DNA from 3 places in the Lysinibacillus sp. 10T31 genome. Region 2 is predicted to be linked to each of the others. Evidence: riboswitches for the same ligand, from Rfam matches in the RefSeq annotation. Region 2 holds a riboswitch; each other region holds the start of a gene.
What was found. Region 2 has a riboswitch for cobalamin ahead of AC1DCY_RS00585 (hypothetical protein). Riboswitches for the same ligand answer to the same signal wherever they lie in the genome.
Positions count from the first base shown of each region.

Region 1: linked by a shared signal. The riboswitch ahead of AC1DCY_RS10595 (ribonucleoside-diphosphate reductase subunit alpha) and the one ahead of AC1DCY_RS00585 (hypothetical protein) in region 2 are both predicted to bind cobalamin.
Region 3: linked by a shared signal. The riboswitch ahead of AC1DCY_RS03145 (energy-coupling factor ABC transporter permease) and the one ahead of AC1DCY_RS00585 (hypothetical protein) in region 2 are both predicted to bind cobalamin.

Region 1 is NZ_JBFTHS010000015.1:18,654-25,417, reverse strand. Features, by position in the region: gene AC1DCY_RS10595 (ribonucleoside-diphosphate reductase subunit alpha) at 1-1,649, opposite strand, end outside; cobalamin riboswitch at 1,813-2,000, opposite strand; gene AC1DCY_RS10590 (hypothetical protein) at 2,110-2,793, opposite strand; gene AC1DCY_RS10585 (ECF transporter S component) at 2,790-3,284, opposite strand; gene AC1DCY_RS10580 (bifunctional adenosylcobinamide kinase/adenosylcobinamide-phosphate guanylyltransferase) at 3,621-4,013, opposite strand; gene AC1DCY_RS10575 (histidine phosphatase family protein) at 3,962-4,561, opposite strand; gene cobS (adenosylcobinamide-GDP ribazoletransferase) at 4,534-5,310, opposite strand; gene AC1DCY_RS10565 (bifunctional adenosylcobinamide kinase/adenosylcobinamide-phosphate guanylyltransferase) at 5,350-5,925, opposite strand; gene AC1DCY_RS10560 (histidine phosphatase family protein) at 5,937-6,554, opposite strand; gene AC1DCY_RS10555 (pyridoxal phosphate-dependent aminotransferase) at 6,693-6,764, opposite strand, start outside.
Region 2 is NZ_JBFTHS010000001.1:111,384-118,147, forward strand. Features, by position in the region: gene AC1DCY_RS00570 (tyrosine-protein phosphatase) at 1-160, opposite strand, end outside; gene AC1DCY_RS00575 (hypothetical protein) at 316-693, shown strand; gene AC1DCY_RS00580 (ABC transporter substrate-binding protein) at 788-1,750, opposite strand; gene AC1DCY_RS00585 (hypothetical protein) at 1,752-2,294, opposite strand; cobalamin riboswitch at 2,496-2,701, opposite strand; gene AC1DCY_RS00590 (hypothetical protein) at 2,936-3,484, opposite strand; gene AC1DCY_RS00595 (C40 family peptidase) at 4,049-5,263, opposite strand; gene AC1DCY_RS00600 (ABC1 kinase family protein) at 5,672-6,764, opposite strand, start outside.
Region 3 is NZ_JBFTHS010000003.1:146,435-153,198, forward strand. Features, by position in the region: gene AC1DCY_RS03130 (sirohydrochlorin chelatase) at 1-538, opposite strand, end outside; gene cobJ (precorrin-3B C(17)-methyltransferase) at 553-2,223, opposite strand; gene AC1DCY_RS03140 ((2Fe-2S) ferredoxin domain-containing protein) at 2,228-2,599, opposite strand; cobalamin riboswitch at 2,739-2,920, opposite strand; cobalamin riboswitch at 3,295-3,479, shown strand; gene AC1DCY_RS03145 (energy-coupling factor ABC transporter permease) at 3,639-4,385, shown strand; gene AC1DCY_RS03150 (energy-coupling factor ABC transporter substrate-binding protein) at 4,387-4,659, shown strand; gene cbiQ (cobalt ECF transporter T component CbiQ) at 4,663-5,433, shown strand; gene AC1DCY_RS03160 (energy-coupling factor ABC transporter ATP-binding protein) at 5,433-6,269, shown strand; gene AC1DCY_RS03165 (S8 family peptidase) at 6,517-6,764, shown strand, end outside.

The sequences.
Region 1 (6,764 bases), on a different contig from region 2:
TAGAGCTTGTCCGCAAATTCTACTGCTTCCTCAGACTCCCATTGAATTTCTTTCAAAGCTAATAAATGGTGCCAGCCAAATGTGCCAAGCCCAATACCACGGTAGCGTAGGTTCGTACGCTCTGCTTGTTTTACTGGAATTGTATTTAGAGCAATAACGTTATCTAGCATACGTACTTGAACTGGGATCAATCGTTCTAGAACACCAGCCGGTACAGCTCTACCTAAATTAATAGATGATAAGTTACATACAACGAAATCTCCAGGTTTGCGACGTGTTACGATGACATCATCCTCTAAGGTAATAGATTCGAACTCAGTAGCTGACATATTTTGGAATATCTCTGTGCACAGGTTCGAGCTGTAAACCATTCCTTCATGCTTATTCGGATTCATGCGATTGACTTCATCTCGATAGAACATAAACGGTACGCCTGTTTCAAGCTGTGAGCGCATAATACGCTTCATAATATCAATAGCTGGTACGACTTCACGACTTAACAATGGATTCGCGATACATTCCGCATATTTAGTACGGAAAGAGCCATCACCCTTTTTCTCATCGTAGAAATCCTCTAGTGAGAATCCCATAACCTCTCGTACTTCATGTGGGTCAAATAAATGCCAATCCCCACGTGCCTCAACAGTTTCCATAAATAAATCTGGTAGGCACAGCCCTGTGAAAATATCATGGGCACGCAGACGCTCATCCCCATTGTTTAAGCGTAAATCTAAAAACGTAAAGATGTCTTTATGCCAAACATCTAGATAGACAGCAATAGCTCCTTGTCGTTGCCCAAGCTGATCGACTGAAACCGCCGTATTGTTAAGCTGTTTAATCCATGGTAAAACGCCACTTGATGCACCTTTAAAACCTTTAATAGATGAGCCTCGGCTACGAATTTTCCCCATATAAACACCAATACCACCGCCGTACTTCGATAAAGTTGCGACATCTGTATTCGTGTCATAAATACTTTGTAAACTATCATCTACTGTATCGATAAAGCAACTTGATAGCTGACCATGTGTTTTACCTGCATTTGATAATGTTGGTGTAGCAACAGTCATATATAAATTACTCATCGCCCAGTAAGATTCACGGACTTTTTCTAAACGATTTTCTGTTTCATCCTGCATCAGGGTCATTGCAATGACCATCCATCGTTCCTGTGGTAGTTCCACTGGTGTTTTCGTGTAATCACGGACTACATAGCGGTCCATCAATGTTTTTAAGCCAATATACGTAAACAACTCATCTCGACTTGGATCTAAATAAGAAGCAAGTTCCTGAAGCTCCTGCTCACTATATTTTGTTGTTAAACTTTCATGATACAAACCAGCTTCTGTATAGTGTGCTAATTGTTCTGGGAAAACCTTATAAACATCCTTTACTGAAACTCCACGGCGCATTGCAAATTGATCATATAGTTTTTCTAAATAAATTTGAGCTGCGACAAATGTCCAGTAAGGCTCCTCCTCATCAATTAAGCTAAGCGTTTGTAAAACCATCGCATCTGCCCATGCTTCAAATGTGGCATTATCGTTTTTTCGTAGCCATCGATCCGATAATCTTACAAAACTTTCGAGTTCATCCTCCGTGTAACTTTTCTTGAGCTTAGCAATTTGCTGTTCGATTTGAATTGTCATGTTCTCATTCTCTCCCTTTCTATCTCCAGACAACACAAAAAGCGATCACGCAACATCTATCGGTTACGTGATCGCAGTAAAATCGGAAATGGAAATGAAGGACATGCACACAAAGAAGTGAACAAATCTCTCGCCTCCACTTCTCAATCCCCGAAGAATGTGTTGCTGTCTTGAACATATCGGCAGGTCTCCTGGCTCATGCTTCCTCCAAATGATAACCTTCCCGTTTTTCACAGTGGCCTACTCATCATTTGTCAGCACTTACAGTTGCGGGGACAGCTTCGGCTTAAGATGACTCTTTTTCCGAATTCCCTTTTAAACCATATTGGTACCGCTCGTCCAAAATACTATATATTGTGTTTAACTCCTAAACAAATCTAACATATTGTGTTTATTGATGCAATAGGCGTTTTGCCCCTTGCACGTTATAAAGTGCTACATTTTCTCGAAGCAAGCCCAATTACAATGCAGTTTTACGTAGTTTTTCAAAATTTCTAGGAAATTTTTTTTGTGCTAGCTGCTCTTTTTCAGGCTGTATTCCTAGCAAAACTACTGCACATGGACCAGCTGATTTCTCAACATCTAACGAACTTTCGACCTGTTGCTCGCCAAAAAGCCGAGTAAATTCGGCTTGTAGACCTTTTGATCCAACTGGCCATACTTGCTGCACGATTCCCTCTTTCCACGCCTGAAAAATAGGTTGCAACTGTGCGACATTATCAGGCTGCGCAAGGACTTCATTGCCTACAAGCGGTAGTCCATAAGTGTACCAGCTAAGCTGTTCATGCTTAGTTGCTGTGCGTTTTTGCTGCTCACCAAGCATCGTAATAGACAATCCTGATTGTAAAGTCGGCATATTGGACTCTGTGCTACCGTCTATTGGCGGACAATTATGGCCAACCTCATCAAAAACCTGCTGAATGCCTGCAACATAACGCGACCACGCTGCATCTCCTGAAAAATTAGCGAGTAAAATATGGCTTGGTAACGCATTTGCAGCAAGCTGCTCTAAAAAAGTAACACGCGCAGTTAAGTATGCCGTTAGCTTGTCTGAAGCAGACACAACATCTTGTGGTTTTTCACCAATTGCTGCGGCATTATCTGTTGTAGCAATGAGCTCACCTATTTTTATAGCATTTCTCAATGTACTCGACCTTCCTTACGCACAAACACCTTCGACAGAATTGGCATCGCAATCGCAACGATTACTAAATTTATAAGTGTTGCCAACGGAAGACTAGTCAGTGACGTCCAGTAAAATGCTGGGCTAATGATAAAGTAAAATGGTATAGGTGCTACAACACCATTTAAAACAAGTGCCACAGGCCATTTCCAGAAATGCATTCCTTTTTTATGCATAACCCCAAAGACCCATACAACAATAAACATTTCAACCGCGATAATAATATGTAGCGGTCCAAGTGGGAAGCCAGTAGTTAAGGCTGAGATAAAATGCCCAATGACTCCCGCAACCCCAGCTAATACTGGAGATAAAAAGACAACGCTCAAAAATGCGGGTGCAGAGTCAAGCGCTGCAGTTGTAATAAATGTTGGAACTTTAATGACTGCACCCACTGCACAAATTGCCGCTACCATGGCCGTGAGCGTCAATTTCATCAATCTTTGTCGATCCATTCCATTTCCTCTTTCCTTTAAATTTTTTTATAATAGCGTGGGGTTGATTTCCGTTCCGGTTGGGCGCTTTCCTGGGGGCGTCCGATGAGCCGCTTTTGTTGCTGCCGCTTCGCTTTCGCACAGAAAACATCCGCTGCGCTGCAGGGTCTCGGGCCAACACGATGTTGGTCACGAAGGCGTTATCACAGGATGTGATGCACTTAGCCTTCGTTCCTCTATCGCTAATCCCCAAGGAGTCGCCCAACCTCCACTCCAATCAACTTATTTACAAAGCATACGTCCTTGGAAATCTTATCCCCAAAATGAAAAGCCTAATAAAATTTTTTTAAAACTATATCATTTTATTTGTTCCCCGATACCGTACCAAATGCGTACGACTTGTTCGGCTTCAGCAAATAATGCTTGATACAAACGCCCACATGTATCACGCAATAATCGTGACTGTTTTTCCAGAGGCACAACTCCACGTCCCATATCGGTCACTATAATATAGACAGCACAATTTTCTTCCAGAGTCTTTAGTCTTGTCAAAATGGTTCTAACAAGGGGTTCATCATCCTCAAGATCTTGTGTTACGAGCCACTTCTCTAAGTTTTTAATAACTAATACATCGCAGGTAGAAGTGCTATCATGTAAATCGCCATCTACTAGCTCAACTTTTTGACCTGCAAGCAATTTCATGACATAGTCGGTTTTTCCACTATAGGCTCCTCCGATAAAGACATGCATCGCGCTCCCTCCTCCCAAGCCTTTCTTGTAAATGTTAAAGAAAACATTTTATCATGCAGTGTTTGATACGACCAAAAAGTTTGCTCCGTTGGTGCAAATGCTACGAGAAGTGCTCGAATCACTCCACCATGTACAACGAGATGATAAACATCTTCATCTTTTGGTAATGCCGTGAACCCTTCAATGACACGCTCACAAAAGTCATCAAAGCCTTCCCCCTTTGGAGGTGGTGACTGTACGGGATCATCTAACCATGCACAATAACGACTATCGGATTTTAAGTCCTCATATGTGCGGCCTTCAAATTCTCCGAAGTTCGACTCTCGAAATCTCCTATCAGACAAGTATGTTGCATTCGGAAAATAATGGGCAGCTGTTTCTCTACAGCGTAGCAAATCGCTACCATACACCTTCGTGACATTTTTATCTACAATAGTCAGTAAAGATGCATCGGCTAATGCAGAATCTGTCCAGCCGATATACCGCTTCTCCAAATTTTCCTTTGTTGGTGCATGTCTCATTAAGCGCACAATAACAACGTCACCCACAGGACAACCTCCATTCCTTCAATTGAAGCACCGAGTAAATCTCCAGAAACGCCCCCAAAGTTGCGGACTGTAAATTGTCGAAAGACTAAAAAGGCAATCGCTAATACAGCCATCAACACTAGTGGAGCAATTGAGAAGTCTATGACAAACAACAAGCTACTATATGCCACAACTAATGTGATAAGCATAAAACAGATAAGTGATCCCGGCTTAATATGTGTTTTAAAAAAGTAGGCTAGCCCCTTTTCCTTTGAACACTTGAGCGACATAAAATAAAAGCTCATGCCTACTCGTGTTAATAACGGAATAAACACAGGCATCCATAGTGCAAACTTATGCTGAACGAATAACTCGTGCAGTATCACAAATTTACCAAGCACTAAAAACAGCACTGAAAGTACACCAAATGCACCAACACGTGGATCATCTAAAATTTCAAGCCGCTTCTCACGATCCCGATACGAAAAATAGGCATCCCCCATGTCAATAAAACCGTCTAGATGTAAACCACCAGTAAATAAAGCAAACAATCCGATAATCACAAAGGAAAGCAAGACTTCGCTGCTAGAAGTCCATTCAGTTAATCCATAGACTACCGCTGCCACTGCGGTACCCATGAGAGCCCCTATCCATGGCAAAAAGGCGAACATCCCTGTAATAGTTGCTTTCGACAAAGGAATTTCTTTATGTACCGGCAAAACTGTAAAAAATTGAAACGCAAGTTGTATGCTATGCCAGAAATTTTTCATCGTCTTGCCACCTTCTTTTTATTTTCAAAGCGTCATTCATTATTTCCATTTCTTTACGACACCATAGTTTATTTCATAGGCCTCATCCGCTATAGATACGAACCATTGATGTAATTGCCCAAGCATTTGTCGGTATAATTCAACTTCTTCACTAGAATATGGAGGCTCATCGAATAATTCGTTCGACACGATAAAAAACGTCACCCTTTTCTCAAGTAACGTCTCTACCGCCATTTTTAAAACATCAAGTTTCTGCTCTAAACAGCCAGGTTGTTCCACACAAGGAGTTCCCGTATCAAAGCCCTCGTAAAAAGCATTTGTCAACCATGTCGTAACACAGTCCCATAACACAACATCTCCATCGGTCAGTTTATGTAATGTATCAGCGATGTCATAAGGTGCTTCTATCGTTAGCCACTCAATCTTTTGTGCTCGTCTATCTGCCTGATGGCGCACTATTCGCTTCTCCATCTCATGGTCCAACGCAACTCCAGAAGCAATATAAATAAGGCGTTGTGCTTGCGTAAACTGTTTTTGATAGTGAGTAACAGCCGCTTTTTCAGCAAAATGAGATTTACCACTGCGTACTCCCCCTGTAATGAAAATCAGTGGCATGGTTACGCCTCCTATTGTAAATGTTGAATGTTCCCGATATCTTTAACGAGCCATTGCGGCCCGACTTGTTCAATAATCGTGACACTTGTACCATTAATAAATGGTTCTGCCCACAGCTGATTGATGCTTCGCCCTAAAATGGCATTAATGACGCATTTAATCGTTACAGCATGGGACACAATTAAAACATTGTCCTCGGGATATTTTTCCGCTATTTTCTTTAACGTAAACATTGCTCGTTCTGTTACCGTACCAAAGCTTTCTGTATGAGTTGCGACGAATTGTCCAGGATAATCGGTATATAATTCATAGTCAAGGCGATGCGTAGTCATAATGTCCTCGACTGTTTGCCCTTGCCATTCCCCTAAAAAAATCTCTCGCAAATTATCCTCATAAAATATTGGAAGCTGACGATTACTTAGAAGAATATGCAACGTTTCCTTAGCACGGCCACTTGAACTGCTATATGCCGCTGTAAAAGAGAATTTTTTCAAATGATCTCGAAGTTTTTCTGCATGTAAAATACCATTCTCGGATAATGATGAATCTAACCATCCCTGCAGTCGATGCTCTTTATTCCACATCGTTTCACCATGTCTTACTAAATAAAAAGTTGTCAACTTTCTCACCCCTAATTTGCAATCAATTATGCCCCGGCATAATTGCCGCTGTCGCTACGCTTTCGCGCAGATAAACAATGCGTCCGGAATCGGCTTTGTGCTTGCACAAAGCACTCCTTTCCGATTCCGTGACATCCGCCGGAGGCTTTAACTTCTTTCAGCGGATGTCTTTTGTACCGAAAGCGTAGCGTCAGGTACAGATGATTGGACACCCGCTGA
Region 2 (6,764 bases):
CAAATAGCTCTTTATCCGCTTTCGTCATTTTACCAAGTGCTGCTGAACGATATATCAAACCATTCTTAACAGCGCGTCCATCTCTCGACTTGTAACCACCCATATCACGAAAATTATAAACTGCTTCAAACGGAACAATCTTCATATCAAACCGTTTCACTCACTGCACCTCTCTCTGATAGCAAGCATTCTTATCTCTATTTTATAGAACAATTCGATATAATACCAATTTTCGCACTAGGAAATGTCATACGCTACTTAAAGCGATGAGGTGATTTATTTGAGCGCTTCTTTATCGAAGCGGAGGAGGTGGCCGTGTTACCTGATCACTTCTTCATCAAAGCTGAGCGGTTATCCACCTTACCCGATCACTTTTTCTCCAAAGCGGAGCAGTTATCCACTCTACCCGATCACTTTTTCTTCAAAGCGGAGCAGTTATCCACTCTACCCGATCACTTTTTCTTCAAAGCGGAGCAGTTATCCACCTTACCCGATCACTTTTTCATTAAAGCGGAGCAGTTATCCACTCTACCTGATCACTTTTTCTCCAAACCGGAGCAGTTATCCACTCTACCTGATCACTTTTTCTTCAAAGCGGAGCAGTTATCCACTCTACCTGATCACTTTTCTTCAAAGCGGAGCAGTTATCCACCTTACCCGATCACTTTTCCTTCCAAACGGAGCGGTGTCTAGGAATCTTCCTAGTAATGCGCTTTCTACCAGCGTAATCACCCATCAAAAAAGCTGCCCATAAAGGACAGCTCCAAAATACTCTTTTCAATATAGACTATTTAAATAACTCAGGGTATGCTGCTTTTGCTATTAACTCAACAGCTTCGCCAATACGTGGACCCGGACGATTTGAAATATCAGTATCTATATAGTAAACCGCTTTATTTTGAATGGCAGTGATTGAATTCCATCCATCACGAGAAAGGATTTCTGCCGCTGGGTTTTCCGTATAGTTTACTGTTGTTAAAATGATATCAGGGTTTTTCGCAATGACATCTTCCTCAGATACCTTTGCCCAGCTTTGAAGGTCAGCAAAAACGTTGTTCACTTTTGCAGCATCTAAAATCTCTTGTTGGAATGTACCAGAACCAGGTGTATATATGTCTGGCTTCGGACTAATTTCTAAATAGATATTTTTTGGTTCTTTCACATCTTTAACTTTTGCTTGGACTTCTGCAATTTTACCCTTAATATCATCATTTAACTTGTCGCCTTTATCTTTGATTCCCATAACTGTTGCGATTTGTTGGATATCCCCGTACACATCATCAAATGTTTTTGCCGATTGAATGGCAAACACTTTAATACCTGCATCTTCGAGACCTTTTAAGGCATTTAAGTTTTCTTCATCGCCACCAGTTGTATAGGCAATAACAACATCTGGCTTTAACGCTAAAATACGCTCGCTATTGAATGTTGTAGAATTAGAAACACGCTCAATTTTTTGCGCTTCTTCTGGATACGTATCAAACTCAGTCGCACCAACGATTTTATCACCTACACCTAGAGCAAATAAAATTTCTGTATTACTTGGTTGTAATGAAACAATAGTTTTAGGTACTGCATCAAACGCTACTTCTACGCCTCGGTCATCCTTAACTTTATAGCTAGTTTTTTCAACTTGTTGATCTTCTTTAGAAATAGTCTCTTTATTAGTATCTTCTTTCGCGCCACAGCCAACTAAAACAAGTGCCAGCATCAACACAGAAAGCCATTGTAGCTTAAACATTTTCTTCATTTTATCGATTCTCCTTTTTCTTTTTCATCGGGTATGACTTACTAATAAACGGTATTTCAGCAATACCAGCATGCTGATTCATAAAGACAGCCATTACAAAAAAAACATTGGCTAGTAATCCTAAATAATCAAAGAGAATAGCAGGTACTTCCCGTTCTTCAGATACTTTGTGCAAAACACGATATGATTTTTTCGCCTCACTACGGCATAAATGTAATGCAGTAGCAGCCTCTGTTCCTTGAGGTAATACAAAGTTTTGTATTTCCTCCCTAACATGACTTACATAAAAATCATAACGATCACTTAGCCAAGCCAAATCATCTTCGGTCACCGCTAATTTACCTCGGACTGAGCCATTTACATGGTAAGCCATTGGCAAAATAGCTAGTAAATCAACTTCTACTACCTCTACCGTTTCCTTTTTCACCGCCGCCAAGGCGACGCCAATATGTGTTGAAAGGCTATCCGTTCGAATTTCAAAATCTACCGTTGATGCCTTTTCACGCATAAATGGATAACAAGAATAACGCGCATCTTTTTTCAAATCTAAGTCCCCGCTTTCCTTCGTGAAAAATCCTTACTTTATTCACACCTTTTTTAGGATTTCATTAGGTGAAAGATAAGTGTACATAAAAAAACGTTGTTCCCACTCCTAAGGAAACAACGAAAATAACATAAATAGTGTCGAATAGACACGACATAGCCTATGTAATTGCCGCATATTCTCCTAGCTTCCGAAGAGTTATCATACGTTCAAACAAAGGTCGGTCTCCTGGCTTGTACAGTTCACTACATTCAATCAAGTTGTGGGTCATAAAAACCTTCCCATCAGATAAATTCGACAGTGGTATATCTTTATGATTCCTGTACTTACAGTTGCGGAAACAGCTTCGGTTTTCCACCGAATTCCCGATATGCTATAGTTCAGCACCCTTATTCTGCAAGAATTATTCACTTGTAAAGCAGTTTAACATAGATTAATAGGAAAAAATAGCTGTGGAATTAGAATAAACAAATACGATGGATAAAAATCATGCAGGTATTACCTTATGCACGCGGGTGGTTTCATTGCCCCCACGATATTTCTCATGCTCGTGCAGGTATTTGTTATACTTCATAGATTGAAGTTATAAAAGCTATCTCTCAACGAAAGAAATTGCGCAAAAAACAGCTATTTTATAACTTTTAACGGATGGCATTCTTATATTTCTTTTTGTATTTAACATCTTTTTCTTCTTCAATTAAACGCTGTGCAATCTCTAGTAGTTTCGGGTCTTTCGTTGCATCAAATAGCTTTTTAAAAGATACAATAATATCATAGCGTATCAATGACGGGTGCTTTTCGTCTAAGCATATTTGAAATCTTTTCGCCAAATATGACACGACTAAATCTCTTTGTACCTGCCCTGCTAAACCTATTCTCCAAATCGCCTGCAAAGTATGCCTCGCAGTTTCTGTTCTTTCATCATACGTTACTGCCCAAATCTTTAAAAAGTCCTCTAATACCCTTTCTTCAGGGTCGCTTTTTGCTGCCAATGCGCATAAAAATTGTGCAGCACTTGCACGCACATGCCCATTTTTGTATGTAAGAGCCTGAACAAGTTGTTCCCAAACTGAATATGTCCAATCAACTGGTTCCTGCATAATTTTCATTAATTCTTCGTATGATTTGTATTGAATATCACGGTCATGCTCTGTTAAATTACTAAAAAGTTGTAAAATCTCTTTTTCCATGATTCATCCCTACCTTTATTGTTTCAGAACGCAAAAATGGCAAACTTGTAAGTATTGTGTTAATTTCTATCATTTGTTACTTTACTACTGCGAAACTAAAGTCACAAATGATTTTAACTTCTTTCAGTAATTATTTTCTGTTATATTTCAAAATTATCAGAAATGAGGATCAATATGCAAGGAAACATTTCTTTCGGCTATTAAAGAAAAATTTTACGTGTTAGCTTTATGATTGGAGTTTGCCCCCAAAAACACACCATAACGATGACAATTATTATATGGATAATTGATGCTATACTTTTCATCGGCTCTATTTTCATTCTAGTAACTGGGAATATCGTAGTAAATATATCTACTTATGTAAATTTATTCATCACAGATGTTATTTTACTCATTATTCATTGAGTAGTCGAGCCTAAATTAATGGATAACTAATATCCGGTTGTATGATTGGTTTACTCGCAGAATCTTAAATACCGTCAAATAATAAAAAAGGTCATCTTTGTAATTTCTTTTACAAAGATAACCTTTTTGCTATTTAAACCGTCTATATAATAGTAAGGCTTATTGAATACGACCGAAGCCTACTAAATATTGATTCCACCAATCAAGTGATTCAATGACAACACCATTATTTTGAGCATCGATCATCGTGTTGTTTCCTAAGTAAATACCTACATGCGCTATGCCTGAACCATAGCTGAAGAATACTAGGTCACCTACACGTGCTTCACTTGCTGAAATACGTTGTGTTGCTAAATATTGTTGTGATGCTGTACGTGGTAAAGATACGCCTGCTTGTTTGTAAGACCATTGTACAAGACCTGAACAGTCAAATCCTGTTGATGGGTTACTGCCGCCCCAAACATAGCTACGGCCTAAGAATTGCTTTGCAGTTGAAATTGCATCACCTGAAGATGCAGTACCTGAACCTGAACCAACAACGACTTTTTGTGGTGATTTTACATTGTCCGCTTTGTTGCTGTTGTTAGCGTTGCTATTGTTATCGTTACTGTTACTGTTACTGTTATCGTTATTGTTTGTCGCTTGTACTACTGGAGTAGCTGCTTGAAGTGCACGTAAACGAGCTGCTTCTTCCTCTGCTGCTTTACGTTCTGCTTCTAAACGTTCTTCTTCTTGTTTCGTTGCAATTTGTGCCTTTAATGCAAGAGATTTCGCTTCATTTTCAGCTTTTTTTACTTCCATTTCGCTTTCCTTTTGTTGAAGCTCTTGGAATTGCTTTTGAAGCTCTTTTTGTTTTTCATCTAATGTTGTTTTTTGTTGCTCTAAGTTAGTCTTATCTGCTTCTTGTTGATCTACTAATTCTTGGTCAGCATCCATTAATGTTTTTACCGCTACGACACGGTCCATTAAATCTGCAAAGCTTTTCGATTCAAGAACAGCACTTAAATATATACCTACAGTGTTATCTTGCGCTTGGTATGCAGCCATACGTTCACTTAAAATTGTTGAACGTTGCTCAATACGTTTTTTAGTATCTACAATATTTGCATCAACTTCTTTAATATCTGCTTGTACTTTGTTAAATACTTTTACTTTTTCATCGATCTCTTTTTGTAAATTAGTTAATTCTTCTTGTAGCTTTTTAACCTCTGTATCTATTTTAGCTTTCTTATCAATCATTTGTTGAGATGTCTCTTCTGCGTGTACTACGGTTGGTTGAACTGTATTAAATAATAAGCCGCCAGCTAGTGCTAATGCTAGCACCATCGACTTACGCCATTTATTGCGCTTACCCACGTTATTCTTCCCCTTCACTAGTCAATTTCGCTCTTAGTATTTTAATGTAATCACTGGAACGATTTCTATTTTTCTTCTTATATTTTATTAGCCTTTTAAAGTTTAGCATTATTAGCATAACTTTTATACTATTTCACGTCTTTTTAATCGTTTAGTAAAACTCGAAACATTCTTGTAACATTCACGTAAATTCTTATAAATTCTACAAAATTACGTTTTATTCTACATAACAACACTTTTAACTGTTTTACCATTAGACCCACTATTTACTTTGTAATGTTTTTGTAATATTTCTCGAGAACATTTTTAGAATAAAAAAAGGGTAAGGGAACATTTCCCCTACCTCAGCTCGTTGACGAAAGAATAGATATAACTAATGTGTTTTAATAAACAAAGATTGATTTTCACTCCGAGTTGGCGCGCTTCCTATTGCTTCATAGAACGTAGCGCCTGGATAGAAAGACGTACTAAAAGAATGGCACATAAAAATAATCCTAAATATGCAGCTGTATTTAAGTAAACTGCGTACGCTTCGTGAATAAATTGCGAGATTGCTAAAAGTGCTACAGAAATAATGCCAAAGGTAATACCTACTAGAAGTAAGACGAAACGGGAAAACAAATGTGTAATAAAACGAGCATTATCCTCATCCGAAAAAACATCGTGATGTAAGGTGATTTTTCCGCTCTCTACCCGTTGAATAAGCTGGTCAACGCGTCTTGGCATTTTTCGCAATGTCGGAATAAGCATTGCTAATTCTTCTTGTATACGTTCCTTTGTTGCCATCGGTTCTTTAAATGGCTTCAAGAAGGATGCTCGCATGTATTCGGATGAAAAATCTTTCGCTTCCGTAAAAATATCAAAACTTGGGTCAATTACCCGTAATGTCCCCTCCAACGTTACTAAAGAACGCAGCGCTAAACCTACTGCTGGATAGAAAGAAAGACCGAAATCACGAACAACTGTAAATAACGCATGAATTAATTCCTCTGTTGGTATTCGATCCACGTAAGAGATTTTCAAGAGAATTTGATCAATCGCTTGCTCTATCTTTACACGTTCTGCATGATCAGCATTTTCAACCAATAATGTTAAGCCGTCAAATAAAGTACACGAACTATTTAGATGGATCCCCATTAAAATTAACTTTAAGCCCTCTTGTTGTGTAGCTCCCAAACGACCAACAGCCCCAAAATCAAGAAGGATCGGTGTGGCATCCATCTCATCAATATGAATATTTCCTGGATGTGGATCTGCATGAAATATACCCGAAACAAGCATCTGTTCAATGAAGGAGTATAAAACAGTCCGTGCAAACTGCCTACGATTATTTCCTAATCGAATAAATTCAGCCTCAGCATTTGCAACGCTTTTCCCACGTACATATTCCATGACAATAATATTTTCATTACAGTATTCTATATAGACTTTAGGAATCTTCACCTTATAATCGCTTTTGGCAAGAGCATTCGTCACCTGCAATGTATTACGAGCCTCAATATCTAAATGAACTTCCTCG
Region 3 (6,764 bases), on a different contig from region 2:
CTTCTTCTACACGTGGATCTGTGACACCCATAAATGCGCTTTCCACATACTGAACAGGGAGCTTTTCCCATAACAAACGTGTGATTTTATAAAAATCACCATTTGCAGATGGATCACTACCGCCTCGTGCAATTAATAAAACGGCTGTATCTTTATGTTCTTCTTCAGCACTAAAACCAATTTCTGCTAAACGGTCTTCTAAAATAGCAAATATCTCTTCATGGACACCGATTGTTTGACCGTATGTGAACGTTATATCTGGATAATGCTCACGCGCATGTTCGATTTCTGCTGGAATATGTAGTTTGGAATGTCCAGCATGAAGAAGAATAATCGGAATAACATGTACCTCTGTAGCACCCTTCTTCACACAGTTCGTAATACCTTCTTCAATGTTTGGCGAAGCGAACTCTAAAAAACATGTTTCTACTAAAAAGCTATCATCAATACGAGGTGTCATTTGCTCGATAAACGTGCGTACCTCGTCATTCCCTGCTGCTAAACGGCTCCCGTGGCCGACAAATAAAATTGCTTTCATCTCATTACCCCTCACTAGTCGCCGCATGGTGCGGGCTCAACTTTTATTTTTGAAGACATATCCTGATACGTAAAATGTAGAATCTTTTTCACACGCTTGAAGTATTTAAACAAACGTTCATTTGGATGCGCATTGGCTTTATATTCTTCGATAATGTCTGTGATAAGTGGTATTAGCTGATCAGGCTCTAACCCCTCAACAACTGGCTGGGCCGCATGTGCTGTACGACCAACCGGCTTGGCACCAATAAAAACATCAAATTTACTTTTACGATAAACAATGCCAATATCATCAAATACCGCTCGATAACACGCCATACCACAGCCGTTAAAGCCAATATTTAATGTTTTCGGTAACGACATACCACCAAGCTTTTCTTGAATCTCTTCAGCATATGGAATCGAATCAAACTTTTCTCCATAACAGAAGTCACAAGCCTTTAACGATAATACGTCACCAAGTGGTGCTAGTAAAAAGCCAACTTCCCGAAGTTTTGCGGTAATCGTTTCAGGCTCAGACGTTGGAATTTTCAAATGAATTTGATGGTCTGGTGTATACTCCATCGTTCCTTCTTCGCCAACTACCTCAGCTAACGTCATCATTTGTTGAGGACTAAAGAACTTATTGGCAACCCCAGGACTAACCGCTAATTCAAAAATAGATTCGATTTTTTGTTGAATACGCTTAGGCGTTACTTTCACCGCGCTTGTTCCCTTCACCATAGTAAGAGCAGCTGTCGCCATTTCAAGTGATGATTTTTTAGGCTTTGGTTGTGGTGTTATGGCTAAACTGGGCTTAATACGATTGGCATTAGGATCGGTCGCAAAATCATTTCGTGCCGCTCCTGTTTCTTGATTCATCGCCCATGGTTCATTTTCTTCCTTAAGTCGTTGATGTGGTCGTAACGGCTGTTTTTCCTCACCAAGTGTATATTTACGCTGATACCCACGTGGCGTAATCATTTTATTGTCGTAGAAGAATGTTGTTGAATTCCCGATAATAACCGTTGTTAACATGCCGATATCATGTTCAAGCATTTCTGCTAAAGTAGTCATCGTAATTTCCTGACGGTCACGATACGCGCTTTTCACAAGTCCAACCGGCGTATCTGGAGAACGATATTCCAATAAAATTCGTTGTGCCTCTACAATTTGTCTCGTACGACGTCCACTTTTCGGGTTATAAAGAGCAATAACAAAATCCGCCATTGCTGCCGCTTCCACTCGTTTTGCAATTAAATTCCAAGGTGTTAGGTGATCGCTTAAACTAATGGTACAGGCGTCATGCATAATGGGAGCACCTAGTAAACTTGCACATGAATTAATAGCTGAAATACCTGGAACAATTTCTACCTCGATACCAGTTGCTTCTGTCCAACCTAGCTCGATTAATACTTCATACACTAATCCAGCCATTCCATAAACCCCGGCATCTCCACTGGAAATGACCGATACGATACTTCCAGCCTCTGCTTGACGCACCGCTTCTTGTGCACGTGAAACTTCCTCTGTCATACCAGTACTAATAATCGACTTTGCACTAACTAAATCCTGAATCAGTTCAACATAAGTTTTATAGCCTATAATCATATGACTTTGTTGTAGTGCCTCCACAGCACGAGTCGTAATATGTTTAAAGTCTCCAGGGCCAAAGCCAACTACGAAAATCTTACCTTTTTGAGCCATTTTGTTACCCCTCTTTCACCTTTTCAATGCCTTTAATGGCTGTTGTTTGCGCTGTACGCTGCAACGAACCTTCACGCAATGTAAAAACATGCTCATTATGTAACGCTTCATGATTTAAATCTTGTACGAGTGCTCTCGCATGCTCCATCGTCGGCACACGGTACCAATTCCCCTGAGGATAAGCAATGACAACACAAGCATCCTTACACCTGCCATTACAGCGGGTCCTTGTCGTATGTATTTCCTTATCAAGCGCTAGCAACTGTATTTCATCACGGATTGCCTGCGTAATGTCCTCAGCATCTTTTTTCATACAGCTACTACCATTGCAAATAAAAAGATGTGTTTTCATCCCCTCTAAATTCCAAGTTGTCATAGTTGTTCTCCCCTCATTTGCTTTTAGGAAAAAGAAAAACCTTTACTCTAGTCGAAGAGTAAAGGTTTAGTAGAAGCCAAATAAAAACGAATATATACGGGTACTCGCTCTCGCTTCAACTTCTCCCTCCGAAAAGTTTGCATGCATCATCACATAAGCAGGTTTCCTGACTTAAGCTTCCTTTTACTTTCGCGCCTTCCTAGTTTTCACTAGTGGCATCTGCGATTTCATCAGCTATTACAGTAGCGGGGGCTGTATCGGACTTTCACCGATTTCCCTATTATCTTGAAAATATTCAAGCACTTATGGATATGTTTTATATGAATTTTTTTATATCAATTATGCCTCGGCATAATTCCGTGACATCCGCCGGAGGCTTAAAGTTCTTTCAGCGGATGTTTGGATACCCGCTGAAAAGTAGCTTAAATTCGCATTCATCTCACCATCTATAGAGGTAGGAGACATTTGCTGAAAGAATTTAAATGTAATAGAAAACTGTTTCTATCATAGCTTATTTTTTTAAAATTTCAACATTTCTTTCTAAAATTGTGACATTATTATTAATTTTTTTTGAGAAATGCGACATTTATTTTAGATTTATCCGAATTTTCGACATAGAGACTCAATTAAAAATTTTTTCATAAAAAGTATAGCATATATATGGAAAATCATGTTACACTTTGTCGTGAAATCTCACAACTTCATCTTTTTTCGGTGCGAATTGTTCATCATTTCGCTTAAAAGGGAAGCCGGTTCAAGTCCGGCGCGGTCCCGCCACTGTACTAGGGAGTTTTATAGATAATGTCACTGTCCAAAGGATGGGAAGGCCTATAAAACGTTGAACTAAAGCCAGGAGACCTGCCGAAAAATATGTGATCGTTTCAACCTACGAGGATGGGTGTGCGGCTTAGCAGATTAGAATTTTATTTGCTTTTTTAGCTATGCACTTTTCCAAAACGGAAAAGTGCTTTTTATTTTCATTCAGAAATTGTTTAGTTCGCATACTAATTCGAAATATTTTAATGAGGAGGAGAGATTTTTGAAATTTTCAGGTTGGAAGCTTAGTTATTTCTTATTGGCATTTTTATTCGTGCCAAACCGTGCATTTGCGATGCATATTATGGAGGGCTTTTTGCCAATTGAATGGGCGATTTTTTGGTGGGTCATATCGATTCCTTTTATTATTTTAGGATTACGTTCAATTCGTAAAACCATTGATGAAAATCCGGAAACAAAAATGATATTAGGGCTATCGGGTGCCTTTGCCTTTGTACTATCAGCCTTAAAAATCCCTTCTGTAACGGGGAGTTGCTCGCATCCAACTGGGGTTGGGCTTGGAACAGTTCTTTTCGGACCATTAGCGATGAGTGTTATCGGGACAATCGTATTATTATTCCAATCTTTACTTTTAGCACATGGTGGGCTTACAACATTAGGGGCAAACACCTTTTCCATGGCAATTATGGGCCCTATTATCGCTTACTATGTTTTTAAGGGCTCACAAAAAATAGGACTATCATTTTCCATCGCTGTCTTTTTAGCAGCAATGCTTGGTGACTTAGGAACCTATATTGTCACTTCTGTGCAATTAGCCCTTGCCTTCCCTTCTGAGGTCGGAGGCTTTATGGCTTCATTCACAAAGTTTGCAGGTATTTTTGCGTTGACGCAAATTCCTCTTGCTGTTAGTGAAGGAATTTTAACAGTGATCGTTATGAACTTCCTGAAAAAATACAATGTCAGTGAATTAAAAGCTTTACGTGTGTTCTCAGCAAAGGAGGCTCACTAAAATGAAAAAAAACTTACTGCTCTTAGCCATTGTTGTGTTACTAGCAATCGTCCCCCTGTTTATTCAAAAAGGTGCAGAATTCGGAGGGGCTGATGGCGAAGCGGAAGCAGCAATTAGTGAAATTGATGCTAGCTACGAGCCATGGTTTGAAAGCTTATGGGAGCCGCCAAGTGGTGAAATTGAAAGCTTATTATTCGCACTACAAGCTGCTATCGGAGCTGGATTTATCGGCTATTTCATCGGCTTAATGCGCGGCAAACATAAAGAGGGTTAAGCGATGTTACTCATTGATAAGTATGCTTATTTGAATAAATTAGCGTCTGTTCATCCGCTAGAAAAAATGACGTTATCCCTTGGACTGCTTATATTGTCGCTTATCATGAGAGATGAACGAATTTCACTCATTACATTTATTGTGATGAGTGCTTTTATCATTTTAGGCGCAAAAATTCCTACAAGATATTATGCAAAATTACTATTGCTACCTGGATTTTTTTTACTATCAAGTTTTGTATCCATTTTAATATCTATCGCGCCGGCAACTAACAAGCTTCCATCAAACATTTGGTCATTTTCTCTTCATAATTGGACTATTTTTGTCGGCAGTGCAAGCCTAGTAACAGCTCAGCAGCTTTTTTTCATTGTCCTTGGAAGCATTAGCTGTTTGTATTTTTTAATTCTCACAACATCAGTCCAATCCATTTGCTACGTTCTACGACAATGGCGACTTCCAACTCTATTTGTAGAGCTAGTAGAACTAACGTATCGTTTTATTTTTATCTTTTTAGAAAGTATGCAAAAAATTCATCTTGCCCAACAGGCCCGCCTTGGGTACAGCTCCCCTATGCAGTGGCTTCGCTCGGTATCAATGCTGATTACAGCTTTATTTGCCGAAATGTTCCAACGAAGTCGTGAACTAAACAATGCAATGGAAGCACGCGGTGGCGAAACTGTCTATTGGCAGGAGGATATTACCTATAACGTGAAAAATTGGCTAGGTATTACTACTATTTTTATACTCCTTATCATTTACGGAGGTTTTTTCTAATGACAGACTTATACTTTGATTTAACACATTTATCCTACGCTTATGCAGATGGAACTCATGCCTTAACGGATATTACACTTCAGATTCCAAAGGGAAAGAAAATTGCTTTACTTGGTCATAATGGGGCTGGTAAATCAACGTTATTTCAGCATTTAAATGGTATTTTGAAGCCTACTGCTGGAAGTATATCCTTTTGTGGCAAAGAACTTAACTATAGTAGAAAAGCATTAAAAGAATTGCGTCAACAGGTTGGCATTGTTTTTCAGGATGCAGACAACCAGCTTTTTTCTGGCACAGTTAAGCAAGATATTGCATTTGGGCCTCTGAATCTTGGCTGGACAACTGAAAAAATTGAAGAGAAAATTGCGTGGGCTGTCGCTCAAACCGAAGTCGAAGCATTGCTAGATAAACCGATCCATTTTTTAAGTGTTGGACAGAAAAAACGTGTCGCCATGGCAGGAGTACTTGCAATGGAACCTTCCGTTTTATTATTAGATGAACCGACTGCTGGACTAGATAATTATTATAGTGCACAAGTTTTACAATATTTAGCTACGTTAGAAAACGGTGAACGAACAATTTTACTGGCAACCCATGATATCTCATTAGCCTATGAATGGGCAGATCAAATCATCGTGATGGAAGCTGGAAGAATTATTTATTATGGGGATCCAGTTGCAATGTTCTTTCAAGAGGATTTGCTTGAAAGAGCCCATCTTGAACGCCCATGGGTCTTTGAAATGGCCATTGCCTTACAAAATAAAAAACTATTTGAGAATAACATCAAAATACCTCGTTCGAAGGAAGATTTACACAGACTTATAGAGCAGCTTTAAGTTAATTTGTCCATAGTTGGTACTTTTCAATTGTGGCTGAATCCATCCTCCTACGCCAGCGTAGGAATGGAGCCGTCGCCTGTATTAAATCTCTCTTCTACATATTTTTATCATGGGTAAAATATTATGGAAAAATATAGATTGGTACTTTTGGAAAAATATATCCTCATTTACGAAACTTTTCTATTACTCATTCGTAATAGTAGAGATGGCCCAAATATTTAATACACCCAAGGAGGGAAAACAGTTGAAGAACTGGAAAAAGAAATCAATCGCTCTAGTAGCATCTGCTACACTAATGGTTCCTGCTGCTTCTGCCTTTGCTGAAGCACCGGCAAAGAACCAAGAGTTAGTGAAAGTAGCTAGCAATAAGGATCAATCATCTAAGAATCAAAAAGAATGGATTAGTAAGGATACTATTATTATCAAGCATTCAGGTCTTGATAACAATGTGCACAAGAAAATCGGCTCAAAAGTGATTCGCTCTATTCCTTC